2 regions of the Staphylococcus lloydii genome follow, and region 2 is predicted to be linked to the other one. Evidence: predicted binding sites of a transcription regulator. Region 2 holds the regulator's gene; the other holds the start of a gene.
What was found. Region 2 encodes NrdR, which represses ribonucleotide reductase genes. Its sites were predicted from a motif close to AACACNATATATNGTGTT; they were not measured.
Positions count from the first base shown of each region.

Region 1: nrdI (class Ib ribonucleoside-diphosphate reductase assembly flavoprotein NrdI) is a predicted target of NrdR. The motif match lies at 1,786-1,803, and genes of this name have one in related genera.

Region 1 is NZ_CP064056.1:2,053,562-2,058,801, reverse strand. It holds gene queF (preQ(1) synthase) at 1-322, opposite strand, end outside; gene ISP08_RS10115 (DMT family transporter) at 347-1,228, opposite strand; gene nrdI (class Ib ribonucleoside-diphosphate reductase assembly flavoprotein NrdI) at 1,896-2,294, shown strand; gene nrdE (class 1b ribonucleoside-diphosphate reductase subunit alpha) at 2,257-4,362, shown strand; gene nrdF (class 1b ribonucleoside-diphosphate reductase subunit beta) at 4,467-5,240, shown strand, end outside.
Region 2 is NZ_CP064056.1:1,200,354-1,205,593, forward strand. It holds gene coaE (dephospho-CoA kinase) at 1-289, shown strand, start outside; gene gap (type I glyceraldehyde-3-phosphate dehydrogenase) at 425-1,450, shown strand; gene nrdR (transcriptional regulator NrdR) at 1,674-2,144, shown strand; gene ISP08_RS05850 (replicative helicase loading/DNA remodeling protein DnaB) at 2,144-3,523, shown strand; gene dnaI (primosomal protein DnaI) at 3,523-4,443, shown strand; gene thrS (threonine--tRNA ligase) at 4,773-5,240, shown strand, end outside.

The DNA of each region.
Region 1 (5,240 bases), 850 kb from region 2:
CATTCATGATAATGTTCATACAATCTTCATGGAAATCACCGTGATTTCTAAAGCTAAACAAGTAAAGCTTTAAAGATTTAGACTCTACCATTTTAATATTAGGTATATATGAGATATAAATGGTAGCAAAATCAGGTTGTCCTGTGATAGGGCATAAAGACGTGAATTCAGGACAGTTAAATTTTACAAAATAATCTCGTCCTTGATGTTTGTTATCAAATGATTCTAATACTTCAGGGCTATAATCAAAGTCATATTTGTTATTTTGATTACCTAAAAGTGTTATATCTTGTAATTCTTCATTATTTCGGCCTTGTGCCATTTTGATTACCTCCTTTAAAATTATTTACTTACCTTGATTTTCTTTAGCGGCAGCACTGTTTTGTCGTCGTGCTTTTTCGAACATATAGTAACTTGCACCAATAATGATGATATAACCTAGCACCGCATATAAATCTGGAGATTCCCCAAAGATAATTAAACCGAAAAAGGCAGTAAAGATGATTGACGCATAAGTGAAGATTGAAATATCTTTTGCTGGTGCGTAACTATATGCCAATGTAATACCTATTTGACCTACAGCAGCAGATAAACCAGCGCCTACTAGATAAAGTACTTGTAACCAAGTCATAGGTTCATATGTGAAAATTGTAAATGGAATAAGTACTACTACTGAGAACAATGAAAAGTAGAATACAATCGTATATGGTGCTTCGCGCGTACTTAAAGCACGAACACATGTATAAGCACTTGCGGCAAAAATACCAGATAATAGGCCGCCGACTCCCGGAATCATAGCGGATGAGAATTCAGGTTTGACTACGAAAAGCATACCACCAATCGCAATAATCATCGCAATGATTTGATAATTTCGGACCTTTTCATTTAAGAAAATTAAACTAAGTAAAATCGTCCAGAATGGATTTAACTTCATTAATGTGTCGGCATCACTTAGTACCATATGGTCAATTGCAAAAATATTTAAAAGTACACCAATTAGACCAAGTGTCGAACGAGAAATTAACAACGGCTGACTACTTAATTTACCAAATAGAGGTTGCTTGTATTTAATTATGAAATATAAAGGTATAAATAATGATACTAAATTTCTGGCAAGTGATTTCTGGAAAACAGGAAGATCTCCGGCTAATCTAAAAAATACAGACATAAAACTGAAGCCAATTGCAGAAATTAATATAGCAATGATACCTTTTACTTTTGGATTCATTGTATATCGCCTCATTCTTAAATTTTTAACGTATTTATATTAGCACATATATTCTTGAAATGTATACATGAGCTTGCAATAAATATAAAAGTATACTATTATATTTATACGAACAAATGTTCTGTTTAACGTAAATGATTTTTAAAATTATTTAGTAATAAATTTATTTAATAAAATCGAAAAAATAAAGAGAAGCCTTAAAACCTTTGTGCACCAACGAGTTGCAAATATTTAAGAAAAATCAACTAAAATCACTTAAAATTTCAGAAAAAAATTTTTTTCGTTTTGTAACGTTGAAATGATGCCATTTCTGCTGTTTATTTAGAAATTAGTCATTTCTTGAGCCTTTAAAAGTAATTGTTTGTTATGTATAATTAAACACATAATATAGTGCTGATTAAAAAACAGTAATACTATATGTTGTGTTTTGAAACGGCACTAATAATTGTAAAAATACAAAATTACAAACTATTTATTATGAAAATTTAATGGAAACATGACAAATTAAGGTTTTTAATCGCCTTAATTGTTCCATATATAGACAGTTTTTAGTTAACAACACTATATATTGTGTTTACCACATAAATTTTGTGTTTGAAAAAGCGTTAGTGTGAATTAACGTTTTATTTTTAAATGTTCAATGTTGATTTAGAAAGAAGGTGTGCCAATGAAAGTCGTATTCTTTTCATTTTCGGGTAATGTCAAAAGATTTATCAACAAAGCAGAAATAACAAACACTATGGAGATTACACAAACGAATTGTTCAGAACGTATTGATGAACCTTTCATTTTGGTCACTGGGACAATAGGATTTGGCGAGGTTCCTCAACCAGTACAGTCATTTTTAGATATGAACGGCGACTTATTAAAAGCCGTAGCCGCAAGCGGAAATCGCAATTGGGGTCAAAATTTTGCCAAGGCCGGACGTAGTATAGCTGAAAGCTATCAAGTACCGTTATTAATAAAGTTTGAAGTACAAGGTACATCCAATGATGTAGAACAATTTAAGGATAAGGTGGGGCAATTCTATGAAGACTATAGACGAGAAGAAATACAATCATATTGAATTAAATAATGAAGTTACGAAACGTAAAGAGAATGGCTTTTTTAATTTAGAGAAAGATCAAGAAGCCTTAGCGGTATATTTAGAAGAAATACATGACAAAACAATTTACTTTGATACTGAAATTGAACGTCTTCATTATTTAGTAGATAATGATTTTTATTTTGATGTATTTGAAAAATATTCAGAAGCAGATCTAGAAGAAGTAACAGCATATGCACGTAGCTTCGATTTCAAATTTGCTAGTTACATGTCTGCAAGTAAATTTTTCAAAGACTATGCATTGAAAACAAACGACAAACAACAATATTTAGAAGACTACAACCAACACGTAGCCATTGTATCTTTATATTTAGCAAATGGTGACAAAAAGACTGCTAAACAATTCATCTCAGCAATGATTGAACAACGTTATCAACCTGCAACACCTACATTTTTAAATGCTGGTCGTGCGCGCCGTGGTGAACTTGTTTCTTGTTTCCTACTTGAAGTAGACGACAGTTTGAATTCTATTAATTTTATCGATGCTACAGCTAAACAGTTAAGTAAAATTGGCGGTGGCGTTGCAATTAACTTATCTAAATTACGTGCACGTGGAGAAGCGATTAAAGGCATCAAGGGTGTAGCTAAAGGTGTATTACCAGTCGCTAAGTCACTTGAAGGTGGTTTTAGTTATGCAGATCAGCTTGGACAACGTCCTGGTGCGGGTGCAGTATACTTAAATATTTTCCATTATGATGTGGAAGAATTTTTAGATACTAAAAAAGTAAATGCTGACGAAGACTTAAGATTATCTACAATTTCAACTGGCTTAATCGTACCTGCTAAATTCTTTGAATTAGCTAAAGAAGGTAAAGACTTCCATATGTTTGCACCACATACTATATATAATGAATACGGTGTAACTTTAGATGACATCGATTTAGATGCTTATTACGATGAACTTGTAGCTAACCCTAATGTAGACAAAAAGAAAAAAGACGCACGTGAAATGTTAAATACAATTGCTCAAACACAATTGCAATCAGGTTATCCTTATTTAATGTTTAAAGACAATGCGAATAAGGTCCACGCTAACTCTAATATTGGCCAAATTAAAATGAGTAACTTATGTACCGAAATTTTCCAATTACAAGAAACTTCTATAATTAATGATTATGGTACAGAAGACGAAATTAAACGTGACATTTCATGTAATTTAGGTTCATTAAACATTGTTAATGTGATGGAATCTGGTAAATTTAGAGATTCAGTACACACTGGTATGGACGCATTAACGGTTGTAAGTGACGAAGCAAATATAAAAAATGCGCCAGGCGTAAGAAAGGCTAATAGTGAATTACATTCAGTTGGTCTTGGTGTCATGAACTTACATGGTTATTTAGCGAAAAATAAAATTAATTACGAATCAGAAGAAGCAAAAGATTTTGCTAATACATTCTTTATGATTATGAACTATTATTCTCTTGAACGTTCAATGGAAATAGCAAAAGAACGTGGCGAGGTCTATAAAGATTTTGATCAATCAGATTACGCTAATGGAAAATATTTTGACTTTTATACATCTCAATCATTTGAACCAAAATATGACAAAGTTAGTAGATTATTTGATGGTTTAGAAATACCAACGCCTGAAGATTGGAAAGCTTTACAACAAAAAGTCGAAGCACATGGTTTATTCCATGCTTATCGTCTAGCTATTGCACCAACGCAAAGTATTTCTTATGTACAAAATGCGACAAGTTCTGTAATGCCAATCGTTGATCAAATTGAACGTCGTACTTACGGCAATGCCGAAACATTTTACCCTATGCCTTTCTTATCACCAGAAACAATGTGGTATTACAAATCAGCGTTCAATACTGATCAAATGAAGCTTATTGATTTAGTTTCTACTATACAAACTCACGTAGACCAAGGCATTTCTACAATTTTATATGTAAATTCTGAGATTTCTACACGTGAGCTGTCTAGATTATATGTGTATGCACACCATAAAGGTCTTAAATCGCTATATTATACGCGTAATAAATTATTAAGCGTTGAAGAGTGTACAAGCTGTGCAATTTAACTAAGCATTAAGAAAAGATAAAAAGCAATGTTGCAGGGATTAGACAGTATGCTAATCTCTGCATATCATTGTTTATTTTAAAAATAGATTGGAGCATTAAACTTATGAAAGCAGTCAATTGGAATACGCAAGAAGATATGACGAATATGTTTTGGCGCCAAAACATCTCACAAATGTGGGTTGAAACTGAATTTAAAGTATCAAAAGATATCGCAAGTTGGAAAACATTAACAGATGCCGAAAAAGACGCTTTTAAAAAAGCATTAGCTGGTTTGACGGGATTGGATACACATCAAGCTGATGATGGTATGCCTTTAATTATGTTACATACGACTGATTTACGAAAGAAAGCCGTTTATTCATTTATGGCGATGATGGAACAAATCCATGCTAAAAGTTATTCACATATATTTACGACATTACTACCGTCTAGCGAAACGAACTATTTATTAGATAAGTGGGTTATTGAAGAGCCACATTTAAAATTTAAATCAGATAAAATTATTGAGAACTATCACAAGTTATGGGGGAAAGAAGCCTCTATTTTCGATCAATATATGGCACGTGTTTCAAGTGTCTTTTTAGAAACATTTTTATTCTATTCAGGTTTCTATTATCCACTATATTTAGCTGGACAAGGACGTATGACAACATCTGGAGAAATCATTCGTAAAATTTTATTAGACGAATCTATTCATGGTGTGTTTACTGGTATGGATGCTCAAAGTTTACGCAATGAGTTGTCAGAAAGTGAAAAACAACAAGCAGATCAAGAAATGTATAAATTGCTTGATGAATTATATAAAAATGAAGTTTCATATACACATGACCTTTACGATGAAATCGGAATTGCAGAAGATGTATTAAATTATGTAAGA
Region 2 (5,240 bases):
CGTCATTATGGATATTCCATTATTATTTGAAAATGAATTGCAAGATACTGTCGATGAAGTATGGTTAGTCTATACTTCAGAAAGTATTCAAATTGATCGATTAATGGAACGAAATAATTTATCACTTGAAGATGCAAAAGCCCGTGTGCTAAGCCAAATCTCTATCGATAAAAAACGTAGAATGGCAGATCACGTCATCGATAATAGAGATTCTAAGCTTGATTTAAAACAGAATTTAGAAAGCTTTTTAATAGAACAAGGCTATATTGATGAAGCTGAACATCTTTAATTCATTCACCATTAGCGTTTTGCTTAGAAACGTTAATGGTAATTTTTAAAATTTTAAAGCAAACGCTTTCATTTTTTAAGTAATATGTTATACTAATTCTATAAAAGTATAACACAAATTTGAGAGGTGCTTTCGATGACGACTAATATAGCAATTAATGGAATGGGTAGAATAGGGCGAATGGCATTACGTATCGCACTTAAAAATGACAATTTAAACGTGGTAGCTATTAACGCTAGTTATTCACCAGAAACGATAGCTCATTTAATAAATTATGATACTACTCATGGTACATATGATTTAAAAGTTGAACCGACTGAAAATGGTATTAAAGTAGAAAATCATGAAATTAAATTAGTATCAGATAGAAATCCTGAAAACTTACCTTGGGCATCACTTGATATTGATATCGTAATAGAAGCCACTGGTAAATTTAACCATGGAGATAAAGCGGTAGGTCATATCAATGCTGGAGCTAAAAAAGTTTTACTTACAGGGCCATCTAAAGGTGGAGACGTACAAATGATTGTAAAAGGTGTTAATAATGATAACTTAGATGTTAATAAGTATGACATATTTAGTAATGCTTCTTGTACGACTAATTGCATTGGCCCAGTTGCAAAAGTATTAAATGATAAATTTGGTATCGTAAATGGATTAATGACGACAGTTCATTCAATTACTAACGATCAAAATAATATAGATAACCCGCATAAAGATTTAAGACGTGCACGTTCATGTAGCGAAAGTATCATACCAACGTCTACTGGTGCAGCAAAAGCATTAAAAGAAGTTTTGCCTGAATTAGAAGGTAAGCTTCATGGTATGGCACTTAGAGTCCCAACAAAAAATGTATCATTAGTTGATTTAGTCGTTGACTTAGAACAAAACGTAACGGCAGAAGAAGTAAATAATGCATTTAAAGAAAATGATTTACAAGGTGTTTTAGCTACAGAAGATGCACCGCTAGTCTCTGTAGACTTTAATACAAACCCACATTCAGCAATTGTAGATACGCAAAGTACGATGGTGATGGGTGACAATAAAGTGAAAGTAATTGCTTGGTATGATAATGAATGGGGCTATTCAAATAGAGTCGTTGAAGTAGCTGCGCAATTAGGACAATTATTAAATTCTGAAGCTGACGTGTTGATTAGCTAAAAATAAGATAAAACGAGTAATATAAATAAGAAGCACTCAGATGCATTGAATTAAAGCATCTGAGTGCTATTTCTCTGGGATTTATATCTCAGGGTCTTTTTTGTTATAATATATTGTATTTCTCAAATAATAGAGATGTACTTCTAACTATGACCTCATTCTTTTGTCGTCTAGTGATTTATAGTATAATAAATTCGAATCAACTGAAGAAGGTGATAGCACAATGAAATGTCCAAAATGTAATTCAACGCATTCACGTGTCGTAGATTCTCGTCACGCTGATGAAGTTAACGCGATTCGCCGTCGTAGAGAATGTGAAGTTTGTAATACTAGGTTTACAACATTTGAACATATTGAAAAAAGACCATTAATCGTAGTGAAAAAAGATGGCACACGTGAACAATTTTTAAGTGAAAAAATCTTAAATGGTTTAGTTCGTTCATGTGAAAAAAGACCAGTTAGATATGAACAATTAGAAGAAATCACTAATAAAGTCGAATGGCGTCTTAGAGATGAAGGGCGTGCTGAAATCTCTTCAAGAGATATTGGCGAATATGTCATGAATTTATTAATGCATGTAGACCAAGTATCATACGTGCGCTTTGCATCAGTCTATAAAGAATTTAAAGATGTAGACCAATTATTACAATCGATGCAAGGTATCTTATCAGAAAATAAACGGAGTGATTCATAATGGGTTTGCAATCTTCAGATTTTGGATTGAGACCTCAAGATAACTTTTACGTTATCCGCGATTTTTCCATTAATGAACAACATTTAGATATATTAAATAGGCTATTCACTCCATTAGTAGGTCCCAATGCAATGGGACTTTATTACTATTTAGAGCAATTTGTAACACAAGAGGCTGAAATAGTGACCACACATTATGTAATAATGAGTGAATTACAAATCAATTTAAGTGAATTCAGAACACACATGGATTCACTAGAGGCTATAGGTTTAGTCAAAAGTTATGTACATCATGATAGTAATACATCATCTTTTGCCTATAAACTTATCCAACCACCAACTGCCTATCAGTTTTTTAGCGATCCTATGTTGTCGATATTTTTATTTACAGCTGTAGGGAAAGAACGTTACCATCACCTAAAAGATTATTTTGAGTCTAATACATCGTTTAATCTTGAAGGTTATCAGGAAATAACACGTAAGTTTACCGATGTATTTTCAGTACCTAATAAAAATTTTCAAAGTGATGTTTCAAACATTAAACGTGAACAAGGCTATGAAGGTTTGAATTTAGCTAAAGTTGACTTTGATTTCGAGGCGCTTTATGACTTACTACAATCACATTTTATAAGTGCTGAAATTATTAATGCTGATGCTAAAGCATTAATTACGCAACTTGCTATTTTATATGGCATAACGCCAGAAGCAATGAAAAGTGTGATTTTAAAATCAATCACAAGCGCACAACAATTATCGTTTGAAGATATGCGTAAATATGCACGTACTTATTACCAAATGGAACACGAACAAAGTTTGCCTTCATTACAATTAAAACAACAAAACATACCTAAACCTGAAGACAATAGTCATACTGAAGAGGAAGATCGTCTAGAACAATTGAATCGTGTAAGTCCTATTGAAATGTTAACCGCATGGAAAGGCTCTGAAATTAGTTTAGATGAAAAGAAATTAGTCGAAGAGTTAGTCGAAAGGGAACAGTTACCTTTTGGCGTGATTAATATATTGTTGCAATTTGTTATGCTAAAAAGAGATATGCGGTTACCTAAAAAATATACGTTAACAATTGCAGCGCATTGGAAACGTAAAGGATTAAAAACTGCGCAAGAAGCAGAACCATTTGCTAAGAAAATAAATGAAGAAGAGCAACAACAAAAATCTCAACGTAATTTCAAACAACCAAGAGCAAATTTAGTTTCAAAAGAAATGACACCTAAATGGTTATTAGAGAGAGATAATGCCAACAATAACGAACAAAATCAACCAGATAATGAGACGTCAACAGAAGATGATTCTGAACATGAAAAAGAACGTGCCGCGTTTTTACAACATTTAAAAGAAAGATGGGGGGATGATGACTAATGAAAAGCTTTGAAAATATAATGGGCGAGTCAAATGATTTAACAAAACGTATAGCTAAAATCAAACAAGAGGTCGTTAATGATAAAGATGTCAAAGCATTTTTAACCGAACATCAGTCTGAACTTACTAATGCAATGGTTGATGAAGATTTAAACGTCTTACAAGAATACAAAGACCAACAAAAACATTATGACGGTCATCGTTTTGAAGATTGCCCTAACTTTGTAAAAGGTCACGTACCAGAATTATATATCGAGCATAATCATATTAAGATAAGATACTTACAATGCCCATGTAAGATTAAACACGATGAAGAGAAATTTAATGCGCATTTAATTACCTCCCATCATATGCAACGTGATACTTTAAATGCGAAGTTAAAAGACATCCATATGGATGGTAAAAGACTAGAAGCGGCTATGAAAGCCGATGAGATTTGTAATGATATAGCAAATGAAAAAGCAAATATCAAAGGCCTATATTTATACGGTCAATTTGGTACAGGTAAATCATTTATTTTAGGTGCTATTGCTAATCAGCTAAAAACAAAAAAAATACCATCTACGATTATTTACCTCCCTGAATTCATTCGTACCTTAAAAAGTGGATTTAAAGACGGCAGTTTTGAATCAAAATTGGCTACTGTACGTGAAGCGAATATTCTAATGCTTGATGACATTGGTGCAGAAGAAATCACCCCTTGGGTTAGGGATGAAGTAATTGGACCTATTTTACATTATAGAATGGTACATGAATTACCAACATTCTTTAGTTCTAATTTAAATTTCAAAGAATTAGAACACCATTTATCTGTAACACGTGATGGAACCGAAAAAACAAAAGCTGCACGAATTTTAGAACGTATTAAAACATTATCGACGCCTTATTATTTAGAAGGAAAAAATTATCGTGATGTTTGAAAAATTAAATAAATGTTGTATAATAAATTCAAATCTAAATTAAAGCGAAATAAATTGAGGATAAGATAATTTATTCACTGATATCCAGAAAGTCATTAGTTGATGCGAATATGACTATCATAATATTTTTATTACTCCCTCAAGTACAGTGTTTGTAATGAACACTCGGCTCAAGACCGTTATCTTAAGTAGAGTTTATATTAGACGATGAGCATACCGTTTAATATATTATTTTAGGGTGGTACCACGAAGACCTCGTCCCTTTTTAGGGGACGGGGTTTTTTTATTTCGTTTTATGCAGAGTAAGTTCAAAATAGGAGGGTTTATCTATGGAGCAAATAAATATACAATTTCCAGATGGAAATTCAAAGGAATTCGATAAAGGCACTACTACAGAAGATATAGCGCAATCTATTAGTCCTGGATTACGTAAAAAAGCAGTCGCAGGTAAATTTAATGACAAATTAGTAGATTTAACAAGACCATTAGAATCAGATGGAGCTATTGAAATCGTAACTCCAGGTAGTGAAGAAGCTTTAGAAGTATTGAGACACTCAACAGCGCATTTAATGGCACAAGCATTAAAACGCTTATATGGAGATGTTAAATTTGGTGTAGGTCCCGTTATCGAAGGTGGTTTCTATTATGACTTCGATATGGATGAATCTATTTCATCGGATGATTTCGAAAAAATTGAAAAAACTATGAAACAAATTGTTGATGAAAATCACAAAATTGAACGCAAAGTAGTTTCTCGTGATGAAGCGAAAGCATTCTTCAGTGACGACCCTTATAAA